3 regions of the Rapidithrix thailandica genome follow, and region 3 is predicted to be linked to each of the others. Evidence: riboswitches for the same ligand, from Rfam matches in the RefSeq annotation. Region 3 holds a riboswitch; each other region holds the start of a gene.
What was found. Region 3 has a riboswitch for cobalamin ahead of AAG747_RS03800 (DUF5074 domain-containing protein). Riboswitches for the same ligand answer to the same signal wherever they lie in the genome.
Positions count from the first base shown of each region.

Region 1 (10,090 bases), on a different contig from region 3:
TGCTTGTAGTGCCTGGTAGGTCTTTTCGTTTACCACCTCAATTTTATCGGCTTTGTTGCAAAGGAGATAGGCTGTATTTTTATACCAGGTGACCGATTGAATACTGGCGCTGATTTTTCTGGACTCGTTCCCGGATTCAAAGATATTCTTACTGATTTCCTGAGACTGTGTGTTGTACCAGCTTAAAGATCCGTTGCCACTGCCAAAATTTCCCTCGTTTACAATCAATACTCCCGGTTTTTCATAACCAGGTAAAAGATCGGCCGGCTTGTCATCGTCATTTTCACAAGCGGAAAATGCAAATAAAATCAGAATCAACGAAGCGAATAATTGTAATTGCCTCTTCATAAAGTTTGGTTATTTATTTGATGTGAAAAAATGAAAATTCAGTTGAACTTGATAGTACCTTCCGGGCATGGCATAATTGTCATAAGCCTGATAAGAAACATTTCCTACATTTTTTACCGTGACTTGTACGGAGCCTTTAAAGGAGTCTTTTTGAAAGCTTTTACCTACATTAACATCCATCAAAAAATAAGAAGGAAGTGCCCCTTCATTGGTGGGGGTGGTATATTGCTTTCCGGTATAATTTCCCGAAAGTGAAAAATGCCATTGTTTGTAATGGCTTGTCAACGAACCGACAAGCTTATGCCGGGGGGTATAAGGTAGTTGTTTCTTAGCCGAACGATCCGTATGGCTAAGTCCTTTTTGATTTATGGCCTGGATCATGCTGTACCGGGTTGTCGCATTCCACCGCCAATGCCCGAGGGTATACCGGACATCACCATTGAGTTCAACGCCACTGGAATGTACCTTTTTAATATTCCGAGGCGAGTGAAAACTTCCCACAGGTATCCATAAAATCCAGTCATTTACCCAAGAGTAGAAATACACACTTCCGAAGTGGAACCGCCAACCGGAAGTTTGATATTGGTAATCCAGCCCTCCTTCAAGATGATAACCCGATTCAGGTTTTAAGTCCAGGTTGCCCCCCGGTTGCCAATACAAATCATTAAAGGTGGGAATCCGGTAGCTTCGCGAGCCATTGGCCTTTAGCCGGAGTTGTCGTTTGCTTGTCTTCCAAAGGAGCCATTCGTTACCTATGGAAGGGGCAAACTGGGAGCGGTAGCCCGAAACGAAATTTTGACGTAAATTAAAACCTGCTTTCCACCAAGGAAAGAATTGATAGCTATTCAGCAAAAATACATCTATCCGGTTTTGAACGGTGTTTTCAGGATAGGCCTCTACTTCGGGGAAAATCCGCTTTCCTTGTATTCCGGCTTTCATCCGGAAACCAGTTTCAAAGGTCTTTTCGTATTGAAGTTTGAGAATGCCACGAGAAGTAGCGATGGTAGACTTATCGTCATAGTTCTGATAATCCCGTACATAAGCAAGCATAGCCTGCCAAATACCTAAGTGATTGTGAAGGCGGTAGTCAGAAAGGATACGCAGGGAGCGATCCGTCAAGTGCGTATAAGTGGAGGGCTTCCGGTTGTCGGCCATGATGGGTTGAATTTCGTCTGCACTGTGGTTGTACCAGGCTTTGAAGGAAAGTGATTGCCGGGAAGAAAGCCGGTACGATACTTCTTGTAACAGCCCGTAGTTCCGGTAAGAGGCATTGTCTTGCCGTTCGGAAGGTTTGCCATACTTAGTTGTATTCCGGAAAGGGAAATCGTTTTGAGAGTATTTATGGTAAATCACCGTTTTCCCTTCCCAGCTTCCGTTGCCGTACCGGGCCTTTATTCCCGAAAAAGTGGTTCCGAAGCTTTCGATGGTTTGTGAAAGATTGATTTGCCAGCCATCATGCCATTGTGCTTCCGAGTTGAGCAAAATACTGCCCCCAATGGCCCCGCTGCCATACAAAGTACTGCCTCCACCCAAGTGGATTTTTAATTTATCAAATAAAAAGACGGGAATGTTAGAAAAATCGGGTTGCCCTAAAGTAAGGGAGTTCAGGTTAAGGCCATTCCATAAGATGGCGCTGTGGTTGGAACCCGTTCCCCGCAGGGTGGCAGAGGCGGTCATCCCATGGCCGTATTGTTTGAGGTGCAAACCGGATTGTTGGCTGAGTACATCGCCCAGGTTGGCCGAAGCATAGCGGGCCAAAGTGGTGGAATCAAGGAGTTGTACCTGACTTCCCAAACTGTATTTTTTCTCATCCGGAAGACCTAATACTTTTACTTCTTTCAACCAAATCAAACTATCGCTGAATTGAGCAATTCCCGTAAAGGGAAAATTAAGTAAGCATATGATACTGATAAGAATCCGTTTGCTCATGGTATACTTTTACTGATTCACTTGTTCTTTTTAAATTTTTCTGATCAGGGAATTGCAATCTGATTTAGGTAGAAGATGCATGGCTATTGATGGCCGGTTGAGACGTTTGAAGGGTTTTTAACAGGCTTTCAATATTGCTTACAGTATGGATTTGGTCATGTAGACGGATGTGCCAGGTATACACTTGGTTTTGCTTGAACACTTCTATAAGGGGCATCCCTCCTTCTGTTTGTGAATGCACCTCATAGCCTTGCCTCTCCAAAGCCCTTTGGGTCCAATATTTGCCTGTTCCGGTGCCTTTGAGTACGATTGGCGCTTTTCCTTCCGTGTGCATTTTAAAGCGTCCGCTGCGTTTATCGAAAGCAAACCCACTGCTGGAAAATGCTTTTTCAAAGGCCCCGCTAAGAACCAGGTCTTCCGGGGTTCCGCTGACCATTCCTTCTTTGGATTGCATAAGCCAAAGTTTGTCGGCCCCTTGTAACGCCAGATCCAGTTCATGCGTGGTGAGTAAAATGGCTTTGCCTGTCGTTAGAGCAAGTTTGTGTAACAAGCGCATTACTTCCACCCGGTTGGGTAAATCCAGATGGGCCGTAGGTTCATCCAGCAGAATTAGAGGAGTGTCTTGTGCCAAAGCACGGGCAATCATTACTTTTTGCCGTTCTCCGTCACTAAGCTTGTCTATGGTTTTGTCTGCAAAAGAATCCGTATGAGTGGCTAAGAGTGCACATTGGATATGTTCATGATCTTTGGGAGATAAATTCCCCCACCATCCGGTGTAGGGATACCGGCCCATTGCGACTAAGGAATAGACCGGAAGGTTGTCCGTAGGAATCCGCTCTGTGAGTACTACACTCACCATTTTGGCCATTTTGCTGGCAGAGAGTTTGTCCAAACGGGTTGCTCCTATATAGATTTTTCCTTGTAAGGGTTTGTGCAATCCGGCCAGGGTTCTTAATAAAGTCGATTTACCCACCCCATTCGGACCTAACAAGCATACCAACTCTCCTGGCATCAGTTGCTCTTGGATGACTCTGTTAAATAAGGAAAACGCCTTGCCTTTTTTAGGTTGGTAGCCAATTGCTAATTGTTCAAGAGTCGCTATGGAAGATGTAGTAGACATTGTTGTACAGGGCCTGTTTTCAATTCTTTATTGTTGAAGTTTTCTTCGTTTCATAATCACCCAAATGACGACCGGTGAACCGATCAGGGCGGTGATGGCATTCATGGGTAGGGTAATGCTACTACCGGGTACATGGGCGATGATATCACAAGCCAACATAATCGCGATACCCAGAAAACATGCCCCCGGGATAATTAACCGGTGGTCGGAACTGTTGAGTAAGGCCCGGGTAAGATGAGGGACGGCAATGCCGATAAAACCGATGGGCCCGCAAAAGCCTGTGACAGAACCTGCCAGCAAACTGACACAAAGAATCACCCAAAAACGGATTTGGCGAACGCCTAAACCCAGGCTCCGGGCGTAATTTTCTCCAAGCAAAAGCATATTTAACGGTTTGGAAGCCAGAAAGGCCAATACCAAACCCACGAGTACGGCTAAGCCTAGTACGATGAGTTGATCTCCGGTAACACCTTCTACACTGCCAAACGTCCAGAGTACATAATCTTTGATTTCTTCCGGGTTGCTGAAATATTGCCAAACAGCCACTAAGGAAATGGTGATATTTCCAACCATTAGTCCCACTATGAGTAATACGACATTGTCCCGGATGACAGAGGCGACTGCCAAAATGACGAGCATTACTAAGGAGGCTCCTGCAAAAGCAGCCCCAGCCAACAACCAGCTTTCTGTTAATCCCAAATGCTTTAGAGAATATACGGAGGCAATATTTCCCGCTCCGAGCATGACCAACGCTACTCCCAGACTGGCACCTGCCGTAATGCCCAATACCGAAGGGCCGGCCAAAGGGTTGCGAAATAAGGTTTGCATCTGCAAACCGGCTACGGACAGTGCCCCTCCGGCAAACACGGCGGTTAAGGCTTTGGGCAACCGGATTTTTAAGAGGATATTTTCCCAAATTTGGTTTTCAATATCCACTCCTCCCAATACCCGTAAAGCTTCCGTTATAGGGATTTTGACCGATCCTAACAGTAGGTCCCCGAGAAACAGGCCCAAAGACAAAACAAAAAAGCCCGTAATCCAAAGGAGTTGCCTACCTCTGGAGGAGGGTGTTTGTACGACCCTATGTTCTGTACTGATTTGCAAAAGCTAGACGGATAGAAATAAAAAATAAATTGCTAGTTTAAGCGCTCAAAATAGTGCATTTTGTGCTCTGGAAGGCGTTCCGGATGCAATATTTTGATGAAATCGGCCAAAACCAAATGAGGGTGGGTGACACCACTTTCCCAATAGTCATTTCCCTGTGTAGTGGGGTTGGTCCGTTTGGTGTTGGAATAGACTTCTTGTTGTTGATAAGCCTGGAAGTCCGTGAAGCGTTCGTCCCGGGCTTGAAGTTCGGGAAGGCTTTGTACATTGGAAGTAATGATCCACTTATCGGCTTTTACTCCTACCGGGTACACAGCCTCAAAGTCCAACTGCATACTGCCCGTAGTACTGTCTTGTTGCCAAGGGTAGTTACCCGCAGCTTCCAACAATAACCGGCTCATAAAACTTTTGCCTCCGGGCATAAACCAAGTGCCTTTATAAGGGACACCACAAATGACGGTAGGGCTTTGCGGGGTATTTTCTACCAACTTTGCCAAACGCTGGTATTCCTCTTCTACTTTTTGAAATTTTTCATTGGCCAAAGCTTCTTTGTCAAGCAAGGCTGCCATCACCTTTACCCATTCGGCTTTTCCCAAGGCGGAGGTTTCCAGCCATTCGGCATTTAATACCACAGGAATGCCTGCTTCATTGATCATGCGATAGATCTCCAGTTGTGTTTCGCTCCATGAGGTAGCGATCATCACCTCGGGTTGTTGGGCAAACAATAGCTCTTGGTTGATGGAAACAGAATTGCCAAAGCTTTGTATGTTTCCGCTTTGTAAGGCTTGAAGCAAGGTGGAATCATAAAAATATTCACCGCAGGTAACCGTGTGAATGGCATCGGTGGCCTCCAAAAAGCTGCATAGGGATGCATGGGTAGTCGATGTCAAGGCTATTTTTTCTACCGGAGTCCGGATAATGGTACTTTGCTCTTTGTTGATTCCTTCCGGAAGAGTTTCCCCTTTGGCAATGAGGTAATAAACCAACGTGTCTCCTTTGTAAAAGACCTGAAGTTTTTTGAACTTCTTATGATAGGTCAATTTAAAATTTTGAGCATGTTGTACGGTGGTAAGCGGAGTGACGGTAGCCGTGGCAGGCTCCTGAGAAACCATCGTATTTGTTTCCTCTTTGCGCTGAGAGTGGCAGGCAAAAAGTGAAACAAGCATGAAAAGGCTTGAGAAGAAGCAAAGATAGCTTTGTACAGCCTTGCTCCTTTGCAGTTGTCTTTTGTTTGTCTTCATAAGATTAAAATGCTTTTATCCCCGAAAGCTAGCAGCAATTCCTGAAGGAAAAACTCCTGAACTATATAAAAGGCAGGTCTTCTGGCTTCCCTGTTCTCGGCCGCCTTCCCATCCGGTAGGATAGTGGCTGGTATGGCCGGAAATTTTGGTCAGGTATATCTTTATTTCCTGACCTGATAGGGTTACAGCAGCGAGGACTGCACCGGATTTTCACCGGTTTCCCTTTTCATCTTCTTTGTTAGGAGAAGAACCTTCTTATGCACAAAGGTAAGAACTTTCCTAAATTGTTGCCTTTCCGTGTGTAAACTTTAGCAGTAAAAGACTTAGAACCGGAAACTCAAAGCGCTTTTGTATTTTGACTTACTAGCTACCAGAGCCCTGCCCCGTTACCTGTGTGAAAAGTAACTATGTATGTTTGGAGAAAAAACTTAACGATCGTTCGGATAGGGAAAAGCAAACGTATATCGGAGTGCTTTCGTCAGAGGGGTTATTCCTTTAAGGTTTAAACCGGAGGTTCGAATAGGTGCGAACGACAAGGCCCGGAGTAAACCTTAAAGGAAGAAAATATGATATGTTTTTAACTAAATACTTCTCTGAACAACTCAATGCTCTTTTTAACTCCTGAATCCGGTGCTTCTTTCCCTTCAAATTCCAGGGAAATATAACCGGAGTAGTTTGCCGATTTCAGCATGTTGGCGATGCGTTGATAGTCCAGGTCGAGGGTGTACCATTCCCCTTCGCCATAGTAGGTTTTCGCTTGAATGAAATTGGCTTTTTTTACTATCTTTTCCAACTTGGTATACGGGTCTTCCAAAAAATTCCCCGTATCCATCAGTAAGCCCAACCAAGGGGAATTAATCTCATTGACAATGCGCAACAGGCCTTCAGGGGTGCGGGTGAGTCCCCAGTGGTTTTCCAATGCCAGCATTACTCCGCATTCTTCGGCTTTGGGCAAGCATTTTTGAATGCTGTCAATGCACCAGTTAAAGCCATCTTCTTCGGTATACCCTTCCAATACGGGTTCCTCTCCCCGTTGGGCCATCAGGTCGTCAAAGGATTTAATGGTATTCCACCGCCCTGAGTTGAGCCGGATACAGGGAATCCCCATTTTATAAGCGAGCTCAATACAGTGCAATGTATGGTCAATGTTTTTTTGCCTGACGGCAGGGTCCGGATCTACAAAATCCTGGTGAATCGAAAGGCAGATGAGGTCAATGCCCAACGTAAAAGCTTTCCGTTTCAGCATTTGCAAATAGCTGTTTTCTTCCGAGTCCATTTGCCGGTGAAGAATATCCACGCCCTCTACTCCCAGGGCCGCGGCCTTTTCAATCACCGTTTGTACGGTGGTTTTGGGCTCGCGAAAGTGCCAGTAGGAATAAGTGGAAATGGCCAGTTTGATCCGTTGAGTTAAGGGAATGCCCGAAACGATTTCTTCCCGAGGGGTTTTCTTTTGTTCATTCGTGTTGCATGCGGCCCCGGTTAATGCCAGCCCCCCGGCGGCCAGCATGCTTTTCTTAAGGAGTTTTCTGCGGTTTAATTTGTCCATAATTGTTCTGTAGGTGTTAGACATCAGGTGTGGAATTAATCAATATCAGTTTGTAAAAAAACTCATGAGAGTTGAAAAAGCGATAGTTTAAGTTAGTAGATATATCTATCTTTCGCAATTTCCCATTCGGACTATCTTTTTTACTTAGGTGGAAGAGTGCGAATCTATGCAATCATATCCCCTCCGTTTTACTCGGGTATTCACCCGTTCACTCATTCATTGAGCAATACCCCACAACGTGATTTATTTAGTATCTTTAGGCACTTACGCATAAAGTCTTTGTAATTATGAAAATATATACCAAAACCGGAGACAAAGGAACCACCTCTTTGTACGGAGGGAAACGGGTTTCTAAAACACATCCCAGAATTGAAGCTTACGGAACACTGGACGAACTGAACGCTTACATTGGGTTAGTGCGCGATCAGGAAGTGAACCAATGCCGTAGTCAAGAATTAAAAGAAGTGCAAGACCGCTTGTTCACGATCGGAGCGCATTTAGCGGCCGACCCGGACAAAGAAAAACTCAAGGTGCCTGACCTCACCGAAGCCGATGTGGAGTATTTGGAAAGAGCAATTGATTTGATGAATTCAGGCTTGCCTGCTTTAAAGACGTTTGTATTGCCCGGGGGGCATACTTCCGTGTCGTTTTGTCATATTGCCAGGGTAGTATGCCGGAGGGCCGAACGGCTTTGTATTGCCTTGAGTGAAAGTGAAGAAATATATGATTTGGTCATCAAGTATCTGAACCGTTTGTCGGATTACCTGTTTGTATTGGCCCGGACCATGACATATGACTTAAAAGCCGAGGAGGTAGCCTGGCATCCCCGCAATAAAATTGCGCAGAAAAGGCCGGAGGAAACTGGGAATTGAGGAAAAAGGGGGGTAGCATTGATGCATGCATCTTCTTTGCAGGCTGATGAAAATCATTAATTGGAATGTAGATCGGGTAAAATACTTTGATTATCAGTTTTTTATTGTGCCGTTGTATATATTTGCATTTCTTTTTTGTGACGGATTTCCTTGGGAAATCTGTTTAGATTTTAAGAAGAATTTTTTAAATTAGATTGAGTATTTTAAACGGTCATTTTTAAGGAGGGCCTATATGAGATGAACTTTGGCAAAAAAAATGACGTATTACCTATGCAAACCAATTTTTCATACATCCATGGATGACTATTATAGTTCGGGCTTACTACAATGGATAAAACTCAAACTGATGCCTAGAAAGCATGTAAAAGCCTGGAGACAAACTATGCGTACCGTTACCTTGTTTTTCTTGATCATGTTGAGCTTAATGCTTTTCATGTTTATGATTTCATAACTCACAATTGCGAAACTTAAACACAAAGATTACAGTATAGGAAATGGTATGAGAGGCTCTGGTATTCACCAGGGCCTTTTTATTTTCCGGAGCTACATCTACTCTTTTTGCAAAATTCTCCTTAACTTCTAGTATCAGCAATCATTTACTTTTTAAGCATTTCCACCATGAAATTTACCCGAATCAAAGAAACCTGTCTCTATGTACAAGACCTGGACCGCACCCAGCATTTCTATCAGGAAGTATTAGGCTTTGACCTGATCAGCCGGGCGGAAAAACGTCATGTGTTTTTTAGAGTGGGGCATTCGGTGTTGCTTTGTTTTTTACCTGAGGCAACGAGTAGTGACAAACATTTGCCTCCCCATTATGCGCTTGGAAAAATTCACTTGGCATTTGAATGCCCGGAAAAGGATTATGAACAATGGAAAGTGAAACTGCAACAAAAAGATATTGCGATTACGCATGAACATCATTGGTGGGGAGAACAATGGTCGTTCTACTTTGAAGATCCGGACGGGCATGTGCTGGAAGTCGTAAAGCCGGGGCTTTGGGGAGACTAAGGGACAAGGAGAGAAGGGTTGAGGGAAAGAAGGTGTGAAGGAAAGAGGGAATGAGGGGGAGGGGGAGAAGGAAAGAAGGGGGATTTCTTTCCATTCCTCCGTTATGCTACTGCTTGTAATTGTTGGCGATAATGTTTGCGCCAGGTATTAATTCCTACGATACACAACAGCAAATAGATAAAGTACAATCCTGAAGTAATATAAAGCCCTTTGTAGTAGTAAATGCCGACACAAAGCACATCAACAAAAATCCATACGAACCAGGTTTCTATGCGTTTTTTTGCTAATTGCCATTGGGCGATCAAACTGAAAATCGTGGTGGTTGCATCCCAATAAGGCACGCCAGAGTCGGCATAGCGTTGTAATAGATAGCCTGTGCCGGCAGTACTGAGCACACCTAACAAGAGTAAAACCAATAATTCCCGCTTTTCCGAAAAGGTAATCGCCAATTCGCTGTGTTGTTTGCTTCCATAGAGCCAGTTATACCAACCGTATATTCCCAGGATTACATAGATAATATGCAAGACGAAATCCCCAATAAGAAATACGTTCCAAAAAACTATTACATACAAACCGACACTGACAAGTCCGGTAGGCCATGTCCAAATGTTTTCTTTGGCATTGAGGTAAACGCAAATAACACCAAACAATGCCGCCAGGGATTCTATAGAATTTTGGGTAAAATATTCGTACAGTAATTCAAACATGATTTAGTCAATTGTTTTGTTATTCAGGTAATTACAACTGTAGCGTGAGCGTACGTAATTGTTGATCCAGCTTTTGCAGATAGGTTTTTCCATAGGTGCCATCTTCCAAGTCTTTATACATCCATAGGGGCAAGTCCTTTTCAATCGCTTTGCAACCACTGCCTATGGCCATGGTTAGAGAGCCCACCGTATCCACATCACCTCCTAAATCT
Region 1 covers NZ_JBDKWZ010000001.1:134,854-144,943, forward strand. Annotated here, with positions in the region: gene AAG747_RS00415 (DUF5074 domain-containing protein) at 1-348, opposite strand, end outside; gene AAG747_RS00420 (TonB-dependent receptor) at 358-2,277, opposite strand; gene AAG747_RS00425 (ABC transporter ATP-binding protein) at 2,342-3,397, opposite strand; gene AAG747_RS00430 (iron chelate uptake ABC transporter family permease subunit) at 3,425-4,501, opposite strand; gene AAG747_RS00435 (ABC transporter substrate-binding protein) at 4,534-5,667, opposite strand; cobalamin riboswitch at 5,797-6,012, opposite strand; gene AAG747_RS00440 (sugar phosphate isomerase/epimerase family protein) at 6,320-7,288, opposite strand; gene AAG747_RS00445 (cob(I)yrinic acid a,c-diamide adenosyltransferase) at 7,576-8,160, shown strand; gene AAG747_RS00450 (VOC family protein) at 8,779-9,171, shown strand; gene pnuC (nicotinamide riboside transporter PnuC) at 9,273-9,878, opposite strand; gene AAG747_RS00460 (ADP-ribosylglycohydrolase family protein) at 9,910-10,090, opposite strand, start outside.
Region 1: it holds a riboswitch for cobalamin, as region 3 does, so the genes downstream of both, AAG747_RS00435 (ABC transporter substrate-binding protein) here and AAG747_RS03800 (DUF5074 domain-containing protein) in region 3, are expected to answer to the same signal.

Region 2 (10,090 bases), on a different contig from region 3:
CCCATACTCAAATAAACTATCAAAGTAGTTGTCATAAATATATGCGTAAGCAGACCTATTCCCCTTCTGGAACTCTTTCCAAAGCTGTTTATCAGTAATATGATCAAATACCTCGGCCTTCATTTACAGATCAAAGACTGCGTTCAATTTTGTTTATTTGGTTTCAGCAAAATACTACTTTTCGAATACAATGACATCCTTCAAAAAGTACAAGAGCATGGAAGTAGTGCTACCACAGATTGGAAAAATAGACAAATTATTTCAAATTTATGTTCAATTTTCCGGATTCACAATCCACCTGTTACAGAAGTTAAATAACAACATGTAATGTTAAGTAAACTGCAAATTATCACAGCTCAACGGATTTCCAAATTTTCTATGTAATTTTCCACTGTAATTCCGGGCCCTTCGGGCAAGATACAGAGGTGCCCATTCACTCATGGTAACATGACTAATTTATTCCTTAAATAAAAACCCTAACTTATGTGCATTCGAACTATTTTCTTTTCTTGTGTTTTATCTCTTACTATCTGTGTAGGTACACAAGCTCAAAAAAGAGTAAAAATAATGACTTATAACATCTACCATGGCGAAACGATGAAAGGCGACTTTGACTTGGATTATCTTGCCGAAACCATCGAACAACATCAACCTGACTTGGTGGCCATGCAAGAAGTGGATTTTAAAACCCAAAGGGCCAAAGGTATGGACCTGGTAACAGAATTAGGCTACCGGTTAAAAATGCAAGGTGTATTTGGAAAAGCAATGAGTTTTGACGGAGGAGAATACGGAGAAGGAGTGTTATCTAAATTTTCTTTTGCCAAAACCCAGAACTTTGCTTTAAGCTGTTCTGAAGGAAAGGAGCCCCGGGCAGCCCTCGCCGTATGGATACAATTGCCTGCCGGTGACACGATTTGCTTTGTAGGCACTCACCTTGACCACACAAAAGACCCCGCGGACCGGATTACGCAAGCCAAAGAGCTAAACCAACTGTTTGCCAACCCTCAATACCCTACGGTGTTAGCCGGAGATTTAAATGCTTCCCCAGACAGCAAACCCATTAAAACCTTAAAAAAACAATGGAAACTGACAAGTGGTAAAAATCCGGAACCCACGTATTCAGTCGAAAACCCCCGGGTCAAAATTGATTATATCATGACGCACAAAAACCACAAATGGAAAGTAATCGAAACGCAGGTTATTAAAGACAAAATTGCCTCTGACCACTGTGGCTATGTAGTAACCTTAGAATTAGAGGATTGAGGGATGAATGGGTTGAAGGATAGAAGAGTTGAGGGATTGGGGGGAATATAAAGATATTTAACAAAAACGTCTCCTCTCTCTTTTGGGAGTAGGGAATGAGTGAGTGGTGAGTGAGTGAGATGGGGAATGAGTGAGAGGGATTTTTGAGCCCTGTCGTTATTAGTGATGATGGATTCCTTTTAACTGTAAAAAAATTTCCTACCTTTGTTGCTTCAAATGCCGTTATTGGTTTCCGCGAAAGCGGGATTAAAAAGGAACCATGTGAAAATCATGGGCTGACGCGCAACTGTAAATCCGGTTCCGGAACACTTCCGGAGTCAACACCTCTGGTCAATGAGCCACTGTCTTTCTCTCAAAGATGGGAAGGCGGCCAGATGACGGATAAGCCAGGAGACTTGCCAATTACGATATGACAATGCTTTCGCGATTTGAAGTTTTTTGTCAGGCAGTATAACCTTATTCTCTTTCCTTCACAAAGTGGCTTGTGCAAGTGCATTTTGTGCCTTCTCCATACGGAAAGCAGTTGGGGTATATCCTACCTACGCACTCAATCAAGAAAGCATACTTCTAATTATTTTTTATTTCATTTTTAAACATTCATGAAGTATGCTAAAGAACAATTTAGGTTACCCGCGTATTGGCGCTAAGCGCGAACTCAAAAAAGCTTGTGAACACTTCTGGGCAGGAAAAATCTCTGAAAAAGATTTGCTCCTTACCGCCAAAAACCTTCGAAAACTCAATTGGCTTACTCAACAGGAAGCAGGCATTGACTTAATCCCTTCCAACGACTTTTCATTCTATGACCAAGTCTTGGATATGTCATTGATGTTGGGCGCTACTCCCGAGCGTTTTGCTTCACTGGCTAACGATCCGCTTACCTTGTACTTTGCCATGGCACGTGGCTATCAACAAGACGGACTAGACCTCAAAGCTTTGGAAATGACCAAATGGTTTGATACCAACTATCACTATTTGGTGCCGGAGTTTACCGCCAACCAATCTTTTGAATTGTTTTCTACGAAAGCAGTGGATGAATTTTTAGAGAGTAAAGCTTTAGGCATTCATACCAAACCTGTATTGATTGGCCCTGTGTCGTATTTACTGTTGGGCAAAGAGAAGGAAGAGGGTTTTCACCGCTTGGATTTGCTGGACCGTCTTTTACCGGTTTACAAAGAATTACTGACCCGTTTGAGTGAGCAAGGAGCCACTTGGGTACAATTGGATGAGCCTTACCTGACGGCTCATTTGGACCCCAGCACCAAATTCGCCTATCAGAAGGCATATAAAACTCTCCGGGATGCGTTTCCGGAGTTAAAGATTTTACTGGCTAGCTACTTTGCCGAATTAGACGACCCGGAATTTACCGCACAACTTCCGGTATGCGCCATACACCTCGACTTAGTCAGAGCTCCACAACAGTTGGAGGCCGTCCTTCATCACCTTCCAAAAGAAACTTCCCTTTCTTTAGGAGTGATCGATGGAAGAAATATATGGAAGCCCGATTATCAAAAAGTACAAGCGATTGTCAATAAAGTGTTGAAGAAAATTGATGAACAACGCATCCTATTGGCACCCTCTTGCTCGCTGTTGCATGTCCCTTATGATCTGGATGCCGAAGAAGCCTTGTCTCCTAAGCTCAAACAATGGCTCTCTTTTGCCAAGCAAAAACTTCATGAGCTGAACGACTTACACCGTATTCTCACTCAAAACGATACTACTTCGCTACAGCAAAATCAAAAATGTATTGAGGACCGGGCCAGGTCCGTACTGATTCACCGTAGCAAAGTAAAAGAACGGGTTAGTAAATTGACAGAGAAAGACAGCCAACGGGAGAGTGCTTTTGACCGAAGACAAGCTCTTCAAAAAGAAGCCTTGCAATTGCCTTTGTTTTCCACAACTACTATTGGTTCATTCCCCCAAACGCCTGAAATCCGGAAACTAAGAGCTCAGTTTAAAAAACAACAGCTTTCGGAAAGTCAATACGAAGAGAAACTTCAGCAACTCACCCAAGAGTTGATCTCCTGGCAAGAAGAGGCCGGACTGGATGTATTGGTGCATGGCGAATACGAGCGAAACGATATGGTCGAATACTTTGGCGAACAGTTGGAGGGCTTTGCTTTTACTCAATACGGCTGGGTGCAAAGCTATGGGTCCCGTTGTGTAAAACCACCTGTGTTGTTTGGAGATGTGGAAAGAACCGCTCCTATGACAGTGAAATGGAGCACGTTTGCCCAATCGCTCACCAACAAACCTGTAAAAGGAATGCTCACCGGACCTGTTACTATTTTACAATGGTCTTTTGTCCGGGATGATCAGCCCCGGGAAACCACAGCGACACAAATAGCATTGGCTATCCGCGATGAAGTGAGGGACTTGGAACAAGCCGGAATCCGTGTAATCCAAATAGATGAGCCTGCTTTTAGAGAGGGCTTGCCCTTGCGCAAAGAGCACTGGCGCCATTACCTCGATTGGGCCGTAAAAGTGTTCAAGGTGGCTTCCAGCGGAGTAGAAGACCAGACTCAAATCCATACCCATATGTGCTATTCCGAATTTAACGATGTGATGGAAGACATTGCAGCCATGGATGCCGATGTGATTACCATCGAAACATCCCGTTCGCAAATGGAATTACTGGATGCTTTTTCAGACTTTCACTACCCGAATGAGATAGGTCCCGGGGTTTACGATATCCACTCACCAAGGGTCCCTACGGTGGAGGAAATGGTAGAATTATTGGAAAAAGCCCAACAAAAACTTCCTGCGGAAAATTTATGGGTCAACCCGGATTGCGGTTTAAAAACCCGTAAATGGCCTGAAACGCAACAAGCGTTGACCAATATGGTATTAGCGGCTAAAATTATGAGAAAAGCCCCTCAGGAAAATCGTCAATCCTTGCAAAACCAAGAAGTCAATTAGTGCATAGTGCTTGACATCTGACTCTCTGCCTGGCCATTTGCTTTGGCTGGGTGGAGCGTTTTCCCATTCTTTTCTTTCCAATGCAGATTTACCTTTTCGGTATTATACCTTTATAGTGGCCTCACTATCTTCAAGACTTTTTAACAAACCACCGATTGCTATGGAGCCTTATCAAAAATCGTTAAAAGGAAAATTAAAACCCCTGATATGTTGGGATATTTATCACGCTCATTTTCAAAAACAACATCTGTTACAACAAGACTTAGAGCAAATCCTCAACTTAGTGCAACAACACCAATGGCAAACGGCTTTGAACTTCAGAAAACTGCTTCAAGAAGAATATACATTAGTGGTAACCAATCCTCAAAAAGAAATTACTTGGGTCAGCTCCGGCTTTATTGATATGACGGGCTATGCTCCTTCCTATGCCTTGAACAAAAAGCCGGGTTTTCTACAAGGTCCGGATACAGATTCAAAAATGGTAAAAATGATTTCTGCAAAACTCGCACAAAAGGAAAAGGTCAGTGGAAAATTGATCAATTACAGAAAGGGAGGCATCCCGTATCTCTGTGGCTTGGAGATCCATCCTCTTTTCACTTCCCGTCAGCAATTTTCGCATTTCATTGCGCTTGAAAAAGAAATAGTATAAGTAAGGAGGACCGAACAAAGAGGAAGAAAAGCCAAAAAGTGAATTTTTCTGTAATTTTACCATCTCATTAAATCTTACAGTATTATCTTATGAAAAAACTTTTCCTTGCTTGCTTTACACTGATTGCATTACTTTCATGTGCTCCTCAAAAAAACTTTGGTAAAAAAGTAAAGAAAAAATACCCCCTAACCTATCAAGGTATTGAAAAGTGGGCTTACCGCCAACACCCTCAGGATACCAAAGCCCGGACACAAAGTATTCATCAACAAAGTGAAGCTTTTTGGCATATTGCGGAGATCTTACAAAACCAACCGGAGGAGAAAACCGAAAAAATGTTGAAAGTTGCCATGTACCGTTGGAATTGGCTGGAGGGGGATCCTATTTATGAAAATGATCAACCGGTAGACTGGTTTATGGTATGGGAGGAGTATTTACAGAAAACAAGATAAAATCCGTATTTCCATAAAATTAAAAACCTTCCAGGTTTTGAAAACCTGGAAGGTTTACTATTCCAATCAGCTTGGGATACTCTTTCTTATTTCAAACTTCCTACATAAAATTGCAAGCGCAACTCTTGCCCAAAGTCATAGGGAAACTCCACCAGTATTTCCCCGTCTGTAGAAAGCAAGGCCACCCGCCCGTTTCGCCCGATCATTTCCGGGTTGCTGTTCCGGTACCACCAGTGGCGCACCATTCCGTCCTCCGCCTGGTCTGTCAGACGAAATTCGTAGCAACCTTCTTCTAACTCAATCACATCGTCATATACTTGTTCATCTTCCAAGATAGAACGTTCAAAGTATACTTCTCCCCTCTCATTACTGATCGTATAGCCATTCTCCCGGGCTCGTTCTTTGTTATTGGCTTCTATATGCAAGATAAAACGTTTCGGCAGTTTGACAGGAGCTTCCACTTCGCTACTCATGTTGTTATTTGCCGGGTATTCATCCTTTACCGCATTCGGTTGGCCAACAGACACTTCAAACTTCGTATTACCCTTTTCTTCTAATCCATCCCAACTGGGAACAGGCAAGACCACGGTAGCCTTTTCTAAAAACTCCAATCGTCCTGACCATTGATACGTTTCTTTTTTTCCTCCTTGCAACCCATAGGTAATTTGCAAAGACTGCAAAGTAGCACTACCCGTATTCTGAATGAGGATTACCGGGTTCTTACAAGAGGGATTCAAACGGCTATACGCATCTTGGTTGGTAGGACTGATGATTTCCATCACCCGGGCATCGTTTTTAAAATTAGGGGCTCCATAGGAAAACAGCTGGTGGGCCATTCTGAAATTCCCGCCTTTTTCTCCATTATCCGAATACGGTTCAATGCCATAATCCAAGGTGATGGTTTTACCAGGCCGTACATGCCGGGTCAATTCAAAATCGTAGGTATCCACAGGAGTTCCCGGGCACCAACCGGCCCGGTCAAAAGGCCAAGTGCCCCCTTGAGGATAAATAGGATTAAAACCGCAATCTTTCCAAACATTCCAGCGAAACAAAGCCTCCTCATTGAGGTAATACGTATGGGTTTTACTGTCCCATTCACAGCAGTTTCTAGGGCCAAAATGTCCGTGGCCGGAAATCCGGCTTCGAAGCATAAACATTTTTGCCTGAGCCTCCAAGTGTATTTCCGTTGCTTTCAGCTTTTTATCATCAGACAAGTCTTCGTAAACATAACTTCCGGAGGGATAGATGTTCTCTACTTTAAGTATGTTGCGGGGAGGAGTTCCTTTGATAAAATAGAATTTCATATCCAAGAGCTCCTGCGTATTTCCGGAAGACAAATCTACTTTCCCCTTCAACAAAGGAGCGTAATCCGACACATCGTATACATAGGTCCAGCCTTTCTCGCCCTTCAAATCCAGCCGTTTGCCATAAGGAGTTACAAAGGCTTCAATTTCAAAACTCTCAACCGTGGAATCTTCTTTCCGTACATAAATCACCGTATTGGTGGAATAGTCCCATTCCCCGCATGGGTAGCGGTCGCCCGTAGTCGCTTCGTCACATTTCAGCGTACGAACCATTAGAATTTTTTCATAGGTATCGTCTGAGCCGGGAAATTCGAATACGCCTCTCCTTTTTTCGATATCCTCAAAAGTAAAGGTTTGAACCACCAAGGTATCTTTGGCGACAGTCTGGGTAAATGCCGGGGCATTGGCAAAAACGAGTAACAATAAGTTAAGTAGTGTAAGACGGATCATAAAATTTGATATAGTGATTTGATAAGGCCCTGTTAAGGGAATATTTTCCAGTTTTCTCGAACATTTTTTCAACAAAAAATATCCTACTGTAAAAGTATAGAGGGTAAAAAGATTTCCCTAATTTGAAAACTTTATTTTTGAAACCGGGTAAGCGTCACCCACACAGAACTAATCATGGATTTTCTTGGTGATGTAAGTAGAAATACCAACTTTGCAATAGAACAACACCTACAACTACCTAATTAGCAAATACTCAAAAAATCATTTCAACTACTACCTGAAAAACTCCGGAAGCCATGATGAACCTCGATCAATTTCTAAACAATGACACGATTCTCAAGCTGCGAAATAAAGCGCATCAACTAAAAAAGGACCCTAATTTTATCGTCTCAGACATCGTTGACGACCAACATCATCAATATGTGGATTTGGTGCAAGAAGGAGGCGGCATCCTGGGCATAGCCCTGCTCGGGTACACCTATATTATGGAGGAAGCGGGCATTCGCTTTTTCAACTTGGCGGGGACTTCTGCAGGCTCAATCAACGCTCTATTGATGGCAACCACCGGTCAGATCAATGAAAAAAAGTCGGAACGGATTTTAGGATACCTCAAGGATCAAAATTTATTTGATTTTGTCGATGGCCCCGAACGGGTCAAACGATTGTTACAAAAAGCCATTGCCAGCAGGGGCCGGTACAAAGTAGTCGCTTTAAAACTTCTTAAAAATGCTTTGTTGATTAAAAAGCTTCTCAAAAAACGAATGGGGGTTAATCCGGGAAAAGCCTTTGAAAATTGGCTGAAAAACATCCTAGAAAAGCATCAGGCAAGCACATTGGAAGCTTTACAAACAGCCCTCCGGCAAATCCCTCATTTGCACCATCGCGAACATATCGAAATCCATTATGATGCGGTCAAGCTGGCGATTATATCGGCCGAAGTCACTACCAAAACCAAAGTGGAATTTCCCAAAATGGCCCATTTGTATTGGGACCTGACAAAAAACAGCCCTCATCCGGCATCTTTTGTACGGGCTTCCATGGCCATTCCCTTCTTCTTTGAGCCCCTGACACTGAAAAACCTGCCCGGTGCCGGCCAGAGCAATCACCCCGAATGGATGGAATATGCGGGCTACCGTGGGGCCATTCCTTCGGAAGTAAAGTTTGTAGACGGAGGCTTGGTCTCTACTTTTCCGATCAATGCCTTTCATATTAAAAACCGCCTGCCTAACAAACCGACTTTTGGGGTAAGACTGAGTACTTTCAGAGAAGAGCCTGCCGATACTTCACACTTTCCGGGCTTTATGGGAGGGATGTTGGGTACCATGCGTCAAATTCACGACCTGGACTTCCTGCTTCGTAATGACGATTACAAACAACTTATCTGTAGGATTAATGCCGACAAGCAATTCAACTGGTTGAACTACAACCTACCGGACCAGGAAAAGGTTGAACTATTTAACTTGGGGGCTACCCGTGCCATGGAGTTTTTGGATAACTTCCGTTGGGATTATTATAAGGAAACCCGGAAAGTATTGATCAATGAGCGGCCTTCCATGATCAAACATTACTTATAAACGTTGGGGGCATTTTACTGTTTGGTCTTTTGCGAGGAGAAAGGGATATAAAGCTCTTTCTCCTCACATTTTTAAGACTCTGAACTCCACTCTTCGGTTCATTTTTTTATGTTCCGGATCGCGGCTTCTGGAGAGCGGACGGGTACTGCCGAAAGCCTTGGTTTTGATACGGAGCGAATCCACGCCTTTGGAAATCAAATACGTTTTGACGGCCTTTACCCGTTCTTTCGAAAGCTCCATATTCAAGGTGGGATCGCCACCAATGTCTGTATGGCCTTCCAGTACGACTTCAAGATGGGGGTGCTTCAAGATGGTTTCGGCAATCCGGTTCAATTCCGAAAAGGATTCTTTTAACAACAGGTCTTTACTTTGGTAAAAAAATATGTTGTTCAGCACAATGGACTGACCTACTTCCAAGGGCGTTAAATACAAGTCTTTTTGCAATTCACTGTAATGAGCCGTATGGCTCAGGTCAATATTTTCATGCTGTGAGAGGTAACTTTCCGCTCTGGCCCAAAAACCATAACGGTGATTTACCGGAAGAATAATTTTGTAAATACCGGTACTGGGATCTGAAAATGCCGTACCGACTTCTTTTCCACTTCGCAAGTCCTCGTACACAATTTCCGCAGCTAATGGCTCATGGGTTTTGTGATTCAATACCTTGCCACTGATCAAGACGACCGGGTCCGGCCTTAAGGTTTCGGGCAACCGGGCCCTGAAGAGGTCCGCACTTTTATCAATTGAATTTTTATATGAGACAAAATAAGCATACTCTCCGGAGGCATCGATGGTATAGGAAGCGTCCCAGTCTTCAGAATTAAATACAGGACCCAAATTCACAGGCTCGGTCCAGTTGGTCCAGGTATCGTCCAGGCGCCTGGCCATATACATGTCCGCACTGCCATAACCACTGAACCCCATCGATGAAAAATATAAGGTATACCCATCAGATGCCAAGAAGGGAGTCAGTTCCGGAGCTGCCGTGTTGATTTTTGACCCGAGGTTCAAAGGTTTGGACCACACTTCCTTTCCTGTTGCATTTTTTGTTTTAAAACTCACATACAAATCCCGGTCACCATAACTGGTACTGTCCTCAATGGCCAGTAAAAGTACCTTTTTGTTATTGGCCAATGAATATTCACTGAACTTGCTGAGGTTTTCGTAATTCTGAATGATCAACTTCTCCGGAAAGCTCCAACCTTCTTTAATTTTATTACTGATTGATACTCCCCCACTGGCGGACCCGTCTTGATGATAAACATTGCCCAACAACAAGGTGTTGCCATCGGGAGTGACCGAACAAATATAATTATGGTTAAAGTTATTCAGCGGAGCGGGCATTTGCCGGGCTGTGGTCCATTGCCCGTTTTCGAAGGTCGTTACCCAGATATCGTCTTTGGTAACTTTTTCACTCGTTTTCCGAAAGTTTTCCGGATGATTTTTCCGGTCGAAATAAAGCGTTTTTCCATCCGGAGAGATAAT
Region 2 covers NZ_JBDKWZ010000012.1:117,794-127,883, forward strand. Annotated here, with positions in the region: gene AAG747_RS19745 (RNA polymerase sigma factor) at 1-123, opposite strand, end outside; gene AAG747_RS19750 (endonuclease/exonuclease/phosphatase family protein) at 568-1,263, shown strand; cobalamin riboswitch at 1,473-1,680, shown strand; gene metE (5-methyltetrahydropteroyltriglutamate--homocysteine S-methyltransferase) at 1,870-4,179, shown strand; gene AAG747_RS19760 (PAS domain-containing protein) at 4,340-4,828, shown strand; gene AAG747_RS19765 (hypothetical protein) at 4,918-5,277, shown strand; gene AAG747_RS19770 (peptide-N-glycosidase F-related protein) at 5,364-7,031, opposite strand; gene AAG747_RS19775 (patatin-like phospholipase family protein) at 7,328-8,605, shown strand; gene AAG747_RS19780 (OmpA family protein) at 8,669-10,090, opposite strand, start outside.
Region 2: it holds a riboswitch for cobalamin, as region 3 does, so the genes downstream of both, metE (5-methyltetrahydropteroyltriglutamate--homocysteine S-methyltransferase) here and AAG747_RS03800 (DUF5074 domain-containing protein) in region 3, are expected to answer to the same signal.

Region 3 (10,090 bases):
TTTGGCAGCCACAAACGACCCCTTCTTCGGGATGCATATGGGAGAATATATGAACCTGTCGGCTGCCGGCCTGATCAGTCAAATTATCCAAACCAGCTCCACGGTAAAAGAGGCCTTGGAATATTGTTGTGAATTTTCCGGTTTGGGCTGCCGGGCTTTACCTTTGGCACTGACCGAAGAAAAAAATCACTTCAAACTAACCTTCACACCGGATGCTCTTTGGCAAACTCATTCTCCTTCAGTGGTACAACAAACGGCGGAAGGGAGTTTGGTTTTTACCATTAGAGAATTCCAAGTGCTAACCCGTCAACAACACCGGCCACTAGCCGTTTCCTTTGCTTTCTCACAGCCAGAGACGACAGACGAATATCACCGTTTACTCCAATGCCCTGTAAAATTCAACCAACCTGAAACGGCTATTTTCTTTGACAAAGCACATGTAAACGAACCCGTGATTACCAGTAATTTCAAGCTTTTGCAAATTCTTGTTCAACATGCGGAAGAGCAATTAGCCTCCTTGGCCCAACAAGAAGGTTTTGCGGAAATGGTGAAGAGAACGGTTGTCCACTTGGCGAACCCACAGTTTCCCACCATCGAGCAGGCAGCAGCCCATTTGGGCCTCAGTGTGCGTTCTCTTCAGCGAAAACTTCAACAGGACCAAATCAACTTTAAAACCCTCATCGAATCCCTTCGTAAAGAGTTGGCTTTACGGTATTTAAAGAACTCCAACCTCAGTATCAACGAAGTGGCTTTTCTATTGAGCTATGCGGATGCCAGTGTTTTTATCCGCTCTTTCAAACGTTGGACGGGGTATACTCCTTTGGGATATCGCACTCATCACAGCATTGCCAGTTAGTCTTCTTTCTTATCACTTGCGGATCATTTCACCCTACATCTCTTAAGAAGATTAGGCTCAATTATTTAGCTCTACTCTTCCGGTTTCCCAAAGTAAAATATTCTTTTTACGGTAGAAAAAATTCCACTCAACTCTATGGTTTTTTAAAAGTTGAAGTTTACCTTCGCCAGCACATTCAGCTAATTTATATTTAATCTAAATTAATATAATTATCATAAAATGATGAAAAGGGTATTATTCCTAATTGTAGGCTTACTTGCCTGCCAATTGGTGTGGGCACAAAGCAATTTGGGAGGATTAAAAGGTAAAATCACCCAGGAGGACGGCCAACCCCTTCCCTCAGCCAATATCGTATTGAAAGGAAAACGCCTCGGAACTTCTTCGGATGTCACAGGAGATTTTACCTTGCAGAACATTCCCGCAGGTAAGTACGAAGTAGTCGCTTCTATGGTAGGCTTTGAAGCTCAAGTACAGGAAGTTACCATCAAAGCAGGAGAAATTACCAACGCAAACTTCACCTTGAAAGCCAACAGCGAAATGCTTTCGGAAGTAGAAGTTTTCGGAGTACCGGATAAGCAACCGGACAAGTTGGATGCAATGACGCGTCTGCCACTACAACCCCGGGACCAGATCCAAAGTATTTCGGTCATTTCCAACCGTTTGATTGAATTACAAGGCAACTTGACCATTTCAGACGCGACCAAAAACGTACCGGGTGTGTACACCTTTGCCACTTATGGGAACCGTAGAGAGAGTATGTCAGCCAGAGGCTTCCGCGGAATTCCCATTCTGAAAAACGGTGTGCGGGTGCACTCTGATTTCCGGGGTGTTGGGATCCTTACGGACATGTCCGGAGTGGAAAGTATGCAAGTCATGAAAGGGTCGGCTGCCATTACTCAAGGGATTGCCGGTGATTTGGGTAGCCCGGGTGGGGTCATCAACATTGTGACCAAAACGCCAAAATTCCGTCAAGGAGGAAATGTTTCCCTTCGTGTAGGAAGCTGGGGACAAGTACGCCCGACTTTTGACGTATACGGCCCGATGGACAAAAAGAAAACCGTGGCATTCCGGATTAACGGAGCCTATGAGCGCTCTGACAGCTACCGGGCATTTGTTTCCAATGAAAAGATCTATGTAAACCCTTCGTTGGCTTGGCGCCCTGATTCCAAAACCACGATTACCTTGGAAATGGATTACTTGGACGATAATCGCACCCCGGACCCGGGAACAGTCAACCTGGCAGAAAATGATAAAAACGCCATCTACGATATGCCTCATAGCCAGTTCTTAGGGTATAAGTCAGACAAAGCCATCACGAAAAACGCAACTTATGCAGCCCGCTTCGAAAGAAGACTCAATAGCCAACTTTCTTTAAAAGCTGCTTATTATATGTCCAATTTACTATTGGAGGATATGAGTGCCAGCCTTTCTCAAGGGGGCCGGGGCATGGATATGTTAAAAAGCAAAAGCCAGCGCTATAGAAGTTTAAGCAACTCTTACCGGAAAGACAACAACAGTGTATTGCAAGTTGACTTAATTGGCCAGGAAGTGGAATCCGGTTTCCTAAAACATACGTTCCAAGTTGGCTTTGACTACCGTACTTTGGATTTGGAAACACGAAGTGCTTCTTCATTAATCGATACCATTGATGTATTGCAACCGGTAAACCATACCTTACCTCAAGGTAATAGTGTAGAAGACGGAGATCCCATTACCAGTAGTTCCAAGTCCTTTGGTTTGGTAGCTCAAGATGTAATTACCATCGTAGAACAATTGAAAGTATTCGGAGGGATCCGTTACAGCTCTACACAAACCCAACGAAGTGATAACAGCGGAGTGGACCATAGCTCAGCCTGGAACCCTCATGTAGGCGTTATGATTTATCCGGTGAAAAATCTGAATATTTTTGGTAGTTATACCAACAGTTCCAACCCTCGCAATGCTACTCTCCAAGGAAAAGACGGTGAAGAATTGGGCAACGAACGTTGGGACCAATTCGAAGCGGGGATTAAATCCAGTTGGTTGAAAGACCGCTTGCGCTTTAACCTGACTTTGTACAAAATCAACAACAAGAACATGAACATGCCTGTATACGATGATAACTGGGTAGAAACCGGATATTATCAAAAAGGCGGAAATGACGAACGCAAGGGAGTGGAAGTAGAAATCACCGGGCGTCTCTTGGACAACCTGGAGGTCATTGCCGGATATGCCTATACCGATGCGAAATACAAAGAACACGAAGCCTACTATTATAACTCTGCTCCCTTGAATACGCCTAAGCACACTGCCAATGCCTGGGCCAATTACTTATTTGACCAAGGGCCTTTGAAAGGCTTGTCCCTTGGATTGGGAGCCTATTACACCGGTGAGCGTCCTATCAACGACTGGGCCCGTGTAGTAACTCACGATGGGATTGTCCCCGGCCAAAAGCCATTCAATGTAGAAGCCTATACCTTGGTGAATGCACAAGTTTCTTATAATATCACGCCTCAGTTAAACATGAGAGTACTCTTTAATAATATTTTTGATGAAATCGGATACAATGCCTACCGTACCCGGTACATCAACCAAACGGACCCACGCAGCTTTGCCGCAATGGTGAATTACCGTTTTTAAAACTTTTCTTTAGTATAGTCATGGGATGGCCATCCGATCCGGTCATTCCGTGGCTTGATTCAAAAACAGCTTTGGTTTCCGGAGGTGTTTTTTACAGTTTTTAAGACAAAATAAAACTAACCCTCATGATAATATCCGTTCATACACTATGAAAAAAAAGTATTCTCTGCGTAAGTTCTTTAATGACATCCACCTATGGCTGGGGATTGCCAGTGGTATCGTTCTGTTCATTGTTTGCTTGAGTGGTACACTTTATACTTTCCATGCAGAAGTAGAGGAAATGCTGGAACCTGAAAAATACCGGGTAGAAGCCCCTAAAAATACAGCCCCTATGCTGGCAGAAGCCTTGCTTTCCAAGGTGCAGGAAGAAACCGGGGGTACGGCTAGTGCTATCAGTATTCCCCGGGACCCACACAGACCTTATCGCATTACCATCAAAAAGTCCCCCAAAGACCGTAGAGGCACTGCCTATTATGTCGATCCTTATACGGCTGAAATAAAAGGCACTTCCAAAGGACCGGCCAGCGAGTTTTTTATGACCATGTTCCGTTTGCACCGTTGGTTGTTGATGGAGCAAAACACCGGGAGAATTATTGTCGGAATCAGTACGATTATCTTTGCGGTTCTTTTAATCACCGGAATGGTACTTTGGTTTCCCAAGCGTTTAAAAAACATCAAACAAGGATTAAAAGTAAAGACCAATGGCAATTGGAAAAGGTTAAATCACGACCTGCACAATACCTTGGGCTTTTATACCTTTCCTCTTTTATTAGTCATGTGCCTTACCGGGCTCTGTTGGTCTTTCGGATGGTACCGCGATGGCTTAAGTTCCGTCATGGGAGCCAAAGTATTTGGCGGACGGGGAGCCAAGCCTACACAGATAGAACAAGTAGTCCCTGACACTCCTGCCCGCTCCGTTGCTCAATTAATACAGTTGACCGATGAGCACCTTCCCTATACAGGGGATTACAACATCTACCTTCCCTCCGATCCCCAATCGGCAGCAGTCGTTTACAAATACCAAACCGGCTTTTTTGCCTTATCCGCTTACGACAAAGCGGAATTCAACCCCTACAATGGACACTTATTAAAACTCGATAAATTTTCAGACAAAGCGCTTAACGAAAAAATCGTTGCTACAATCAAGCCTTTGCATACCGGAGAAATTTTCGGCACATTCAGTAAGATCCTGTACTTTATTTCCTGCCTGATCGCCACTTCTCTTCCCGTCACGGGAACGATCATCTGGATCAACAAGCTGAAAAAGAAGGCTGCCAAAAAGAAAAAAGCAGTAGTCAGCTAATTCGCTGAACTTATCCAATTAACTTTTAGGTACGACCCATTGCTTTGCGATGGGTTGTCTTTTTATATCGGCCTTTATATTTATTTTTCAGAATTCTTCCTCTACCTTTGCAGAGCGAAGGCACCCGAAAGGGTTTAATAGGGAATCTTGGTGAAAATCCGGAACTGTCCCCGCAGCTGTAAGCTTCATTCCACTGTCGGTCCATATGCCATTGTCTATCCTAAAAAGATGAGAAGGCGACCTACAGGAAGTAAGTCAGAAGACCTGCCTTTTACTTGAAACAATGCCATTACCTTCGGGAGTTAAGGTAGAAAGCAACTTGGCTTTTTCAGTTTTTCATCCAAAGTATCCGGTGATGCTTGTCTGTTTCTTTGAAAAAAAGAGACAACAGCCCCCGGGCTCTGGCTCGACTCTGCCTTGCTGCAAACCACCTCCCTCCTTTCCGGTAATCAGTTGTTTCGCTTATTCAAAAATTTAACACTTTAATAATTTCAACAAAAATGAGTAAGCTTTACAAAAGCAGTTGGAAATGGCTTTGCCTCTTTGTCTTCTTAGGACTGGCCATTAGTTGTAAGGAAGAGGAGGATGTAGTGCCTCAACCTTCGTCTGTCAAGATTGTGCTTCCGGAAAATAGTAGCGCCTTCTTCCCCGGAGAGGAAATCAACTTTGTGGGAGATGCCTTGAATGCCCAAAGTTTTTCCTGGACGGCCAATGGAGAAGAGTTTTCCAAGGAAAAATATGCAACCCACACATTTGACGAAGTGGGTAATTATGACATTGTATTTTCAGCCAACAGTGCAAGTGGTACGCAAACCGTTTCCACCAAAATTGAAATTGTCAACGGTGTCAAAGTCAACGGGTTTGGTGTAAGCGGGGAAATTTTTGCCGGAGAGCAACTCTCACTTACTGCGGAATTGCAAGACCGTTATCTGGATGACTACCAATGGGCACTTAATGGAGAGCCTGTAGCAGAAGGGATGACCTTTGAAAAGATATTTGCCAAACCCGGTACACATACCCTTACATTTACGGCTAGTAACGCTACCCGGAGTTCAACGTATGAATTAACCCTCAAGGTTGAAGCCCGCTTCCTTTTTACAGACGGTGCTTTTATTGTCAATGAAGGAAACATGTCGAATGAGATGGGAACCGTTTCTTTCCTTCCCCAAGACGGAGCCTTAATTACCAATGCTTACCGGCAAGTAAACCCCGGAAGAACTCTTGGCAACGTTACTCAATCAATTGGTTTTTATGCTGACAAGGCCTATTTCATTTCTCAAAACGGCCCTAACTATATTACCGTAGCCGATGCCGGGACTTTAGTAGCCGTTGACTCCGTGACAGAAACCCAAGTATCCTTAAGCTGGCCCACACATATTGCTGTTGTGGATGAGCAAAAAGGATACATCCGGGATAACAACGGAGTGCATATCGTCAACTTTGCCGAACATACCCTTAGTGGTACGGTAGAAGGTGTGAGTGCAGCCAAGGATCAAATGTATATTGTCAATGACAAATTGATTACCTACAGCGGAAAGACTTTATACATCACGAATACCAGTACCGATGTACTGGAAGACCAAAAAGTATTTGAAGAAAATATCGGTACGGTAACCTTAGACAAATACGGGCACATATGGGTGGCAGTCAGTGGCAGCCCTTCTAAGATGGTACAATTGTCCGCCGTGGATTTCAGCATTCTTCAACAAATTGAAATGCCCCAGGATATCAGCCTTTCTTCCGGGTTTGTTCCTGTAGGCGTTCAAGTCAGCCACTCCGAAAATGCCTTCTTTATTCAACCGAATATGGCCTGGGGTACTCCTCAGAAAGTATACAAAGTAAATTATGGAGAAACGGTTTCTTCTTCACTCCTGTTCGACATGGCCAATTGGGACGATGATGAAGCGGGAATCAGTTATGGCACCATTGGCCTGGACCCCATCAGTAACGAGGTATATATCACTACCATCAAAGGATATGCTGAGTATCAGACCAATGCCTTGTTTGTAGTAGACGGAACAGCCGGTACACGCACCAAATACTCCGGAGTGGGAAGCTTTCCGGCTCAAATCAGTTTTGCAGACAGCTCCGACTGGTAACAGTATTCAATAACTTAATTTAAGAAGAAAGTGAGTAATAGAAAGTGCTTGATTTGCCGGACGGAGCTTACACATGGCTTATTACTGACTTCTTCTTTCTTCAATTTCACTTCTTTTTAACTTTCACTTTATTTTTAATTATGAAAAAAGTAATCCGCTTGTTCCTGCTGTCTCTGACAGTATTCGTTTTGGGTTGTTCGGAAGACGATGACCCCGCCACCCCGGCTCCGGAAATTACATTAGAGGCTCCGGAAGACGGGTTTGATATTCTCATCACGGAAACCCTACTACTCAAACCTACGGTCAAATATGCCGAAGGAGCCTCTTACCTCTGGAGGCTAGATGGCAAAGAAGTATCTACCGACCTGCACTACGAATTCAAACCGGAGCTACTCAAAGAGTATACGATTCTGCTTACCGTGATGACAAATGCTGGTAATGCCAAGGAGTCTGTTCAGATCAAAGTAAACCCGGCTCCTTCTACTCCTCCGACAGCGAACAGTTCTCCTTATATCACCCAGATATTTGACTACCAATATGCTCCCGGACAACACGCTCAAAGTTTGGCTGCTGGCAAAGACGGAACCGACTTTATTGGAAACACAAGCAGTTATGTGCTTTTAGGAGGATGGGGAGGTTATATCACCGCAGGTTTTGACCATACCGTGGCCAATCAAAACTCCTATGACTTTGGTGTATATACTCAGCCCGGCACAGGCTCGGAACCGGGCGTAGTCTATGTAATGAAAGACTTAAACGGAGATGGCCAACCCAACGATGGCGAATGGTACGAACTGAAAGGAAGCGAATTCTCTCATCAAGAAACCATCCGGAATTACGAAGTCACCTATTCCAAACCAACCAACGCATCCGATCCGGTTACCTGGCAAGATAACCAAGGCAACAGCGGATCTTTGGTAGCCGGATTTGGTTCGGGAGGCGCTACCTGGTGGTGGGATGCCAATGCCACCCAAGTGACTTTCCAAGGCACCAAACTTCCCGACAGCCACTACAATGCAAACAACAACGGAGGGCAATACTGGACCAATTATCCCGACCGCTTTGTTTGGGGATATGCCGAAAACTACCAAGGTTCAGATCATGATGCCAACCTTAAAGCCAACTTGTTTGATATTTCCAATGCCGTAGACGCTCAAGGCCAACCGGTTACACTGACGGGCATCGACTTTATCAAAGTGCAATCGGGCGTTTTCCAAGTGGCCGGATGGCTGAACGAAATCTCAACGGAAGTCAGGGGCGCTTTTGATGTTCAACTAGTTATGTAAGAAACACAAACATTCACAACTATTGAAGCTCTTCTAGCCACCCCACCTTCGCTTAAGCAAGGAGGGGTGGTTCTCTGACGTACCCGCTCAAACATCACACTCATGAAAAAATTAATCAATACACTTCTGCTTGTCAGTGGTTTCATTACTTGGGGAATGGCACAAGAGACAGACTCCACCTTCTATTTACAAGAAGTCACGGTGAAGGAAAATCGCATTCCTCCGAGGGTGAGTTTTAAAAATACCTCCATTGAAAAAGAACAACTCCGGGAAAACCTCACGGCATCTTTAGGGGAAATACTGGCGTTAAAAACCCCTATTTTTATCAAAAACTATGGGGCAGGCGGTACTGCAACGCCCTCGTTTCGGGGGACGGGCGCCAGCCATACGCAAGTGTATTGGAACGGTATCAACCTGAATTCTCCTATGCTCGGCCAAGTAGATCTTTCGCTGTTTCCCGTTGCCTTCACCGATGAAATCGAAGTCAACTATGGCGCGGCTAGTTTGCTATACGGGACCGGGGGCTTAGGCGGGGCAATTCAAATGAATAGTAAAGTAGCGTGGAAGAAGCAGTTTCAGTTGATGGCTTCCCAATCCGTCAATAGTATGGAAAACCATATCAGCAATGCCAGCCTTACATTTGGGAATTCCAAACTTCAAAGTACCACCAAAGCCTTTTACAAAAAAGCGAATAATCGCTTCGACTTTGTCAATACCATCCAACCTGGCCAACCCACCTGGACCAATAAACATGCACAGCAGCAACAGCACGGTTTTCTACAAGAACTCAGTGCCAAACTAGGCAAGAAACAAACCCTTGGCATCAAAGCCTGGTACCAGCAAAGCAAAAGAGACTTAGCCCCTTCTATGGACAAAAAGGAAGAGTTTGCCTGGCAAGGAGACGAATCCCTTCGCTTGCTGGCAGAATGGCAATTGAACGATTCAAAGAAAAACCTCTCGTTAAAGGGAGCTTATATCCATGACAAGTTGGAATACGAAAAAGAATTAAACAATGCAGCTCAACCCAAGACTTCTTATTCTTTAAGCAATGGCCATATTTATAAACTCAATGGAATCGCCAATTTCAAAATTTCCAACCAATTGTATCTCAACTCCGGATTTAAATGGGATTACGATGAAATCAGCAGCACCAGCTATAAGGATTTGGATTCCGGTGAAAAAACCAATGCGCATCAAAATACCTTTGACCTCTATACCAGTGCAGAATGGCTTCCGGTACCATCTCTAAGCATAAGTTTGCTTTTCCGGCAACAGTGGCTGGACAGTGAACGCAAGCCTTTCTTGCCTTCTTTGGGAATGAAATATGCGCTCTGGACCAATGCAACATTCATTTTAAGTGCCAAAGCCAATTTATCCAGAAATTTCCATGCTCCTACTCTCAACGATCGTTATTGGTACCCGGTAGGCAATCCTCAATTAAAGCCGGAAGAAGGATGGACCGGAGAAGGTGGTTTGCAATTACAAACCGCATCCACTCATCGCCCCTGGCATGCCAGCTATGAATTGACCGCTTTCAATTCAGTGATTCATAATTGGATTATCTGGAAGCCGGCGATCAGCAACTTATGGCGCCCTGAAAACTTGCGGGAAGTACACTCTCAAGGAATCGAACAGGTATTGAAAATCCGCTATCAACAGAACAATTGGCGCTTGGACTTTTTTGCTTCTGCCTCTGTAGTCAAATCCGAAAATCAAAAACCTTACGATGACCTGGACGACTCCGTGGACAAACAACTTTTATACACGCCTGTCAGCAGTTTTCAGGGATATATCAAAGTAAAACATAAGCAAAATACACTCATTGCCGAGCAAACCGCATATGGAAAACGCTACACACAAAACGATGGAAGTGAATGGCTCAACCCTTATTACCTGACCAATTTGGTCTACGGCAGAGAGTTTTCGC
Region 3 covers NZ_JBDKWZ010000002.1:77,519-87,608, reverse strand. Annotated here, with positions in the region: gene AAG747_RS03815 (AraC family transcriptional regulator) at 1-856, shown strand, start outside; gene AAG747_RS03810 (TonB-dependent siderophore receptor) at 1,076-3,475, shown strand; gene AAG747_RS03805 (PepSY-associated TM helix domain-containing protein) at 3,624-4,778, shown strand; cobalamin riboswitch at 4,880-5,064, shown strand; gene AAG747_RS03800 (DUF5074 domain-containing protein) at 5,279-6,877, shown strand; gene AAG747_RS03795 (PKD-like domain-containing protein) at 7,018-8,163, shown strand; gene AAG747_RS03790 (TonB-dependent receptor) at 8,266-10,090, shown strand, end outside.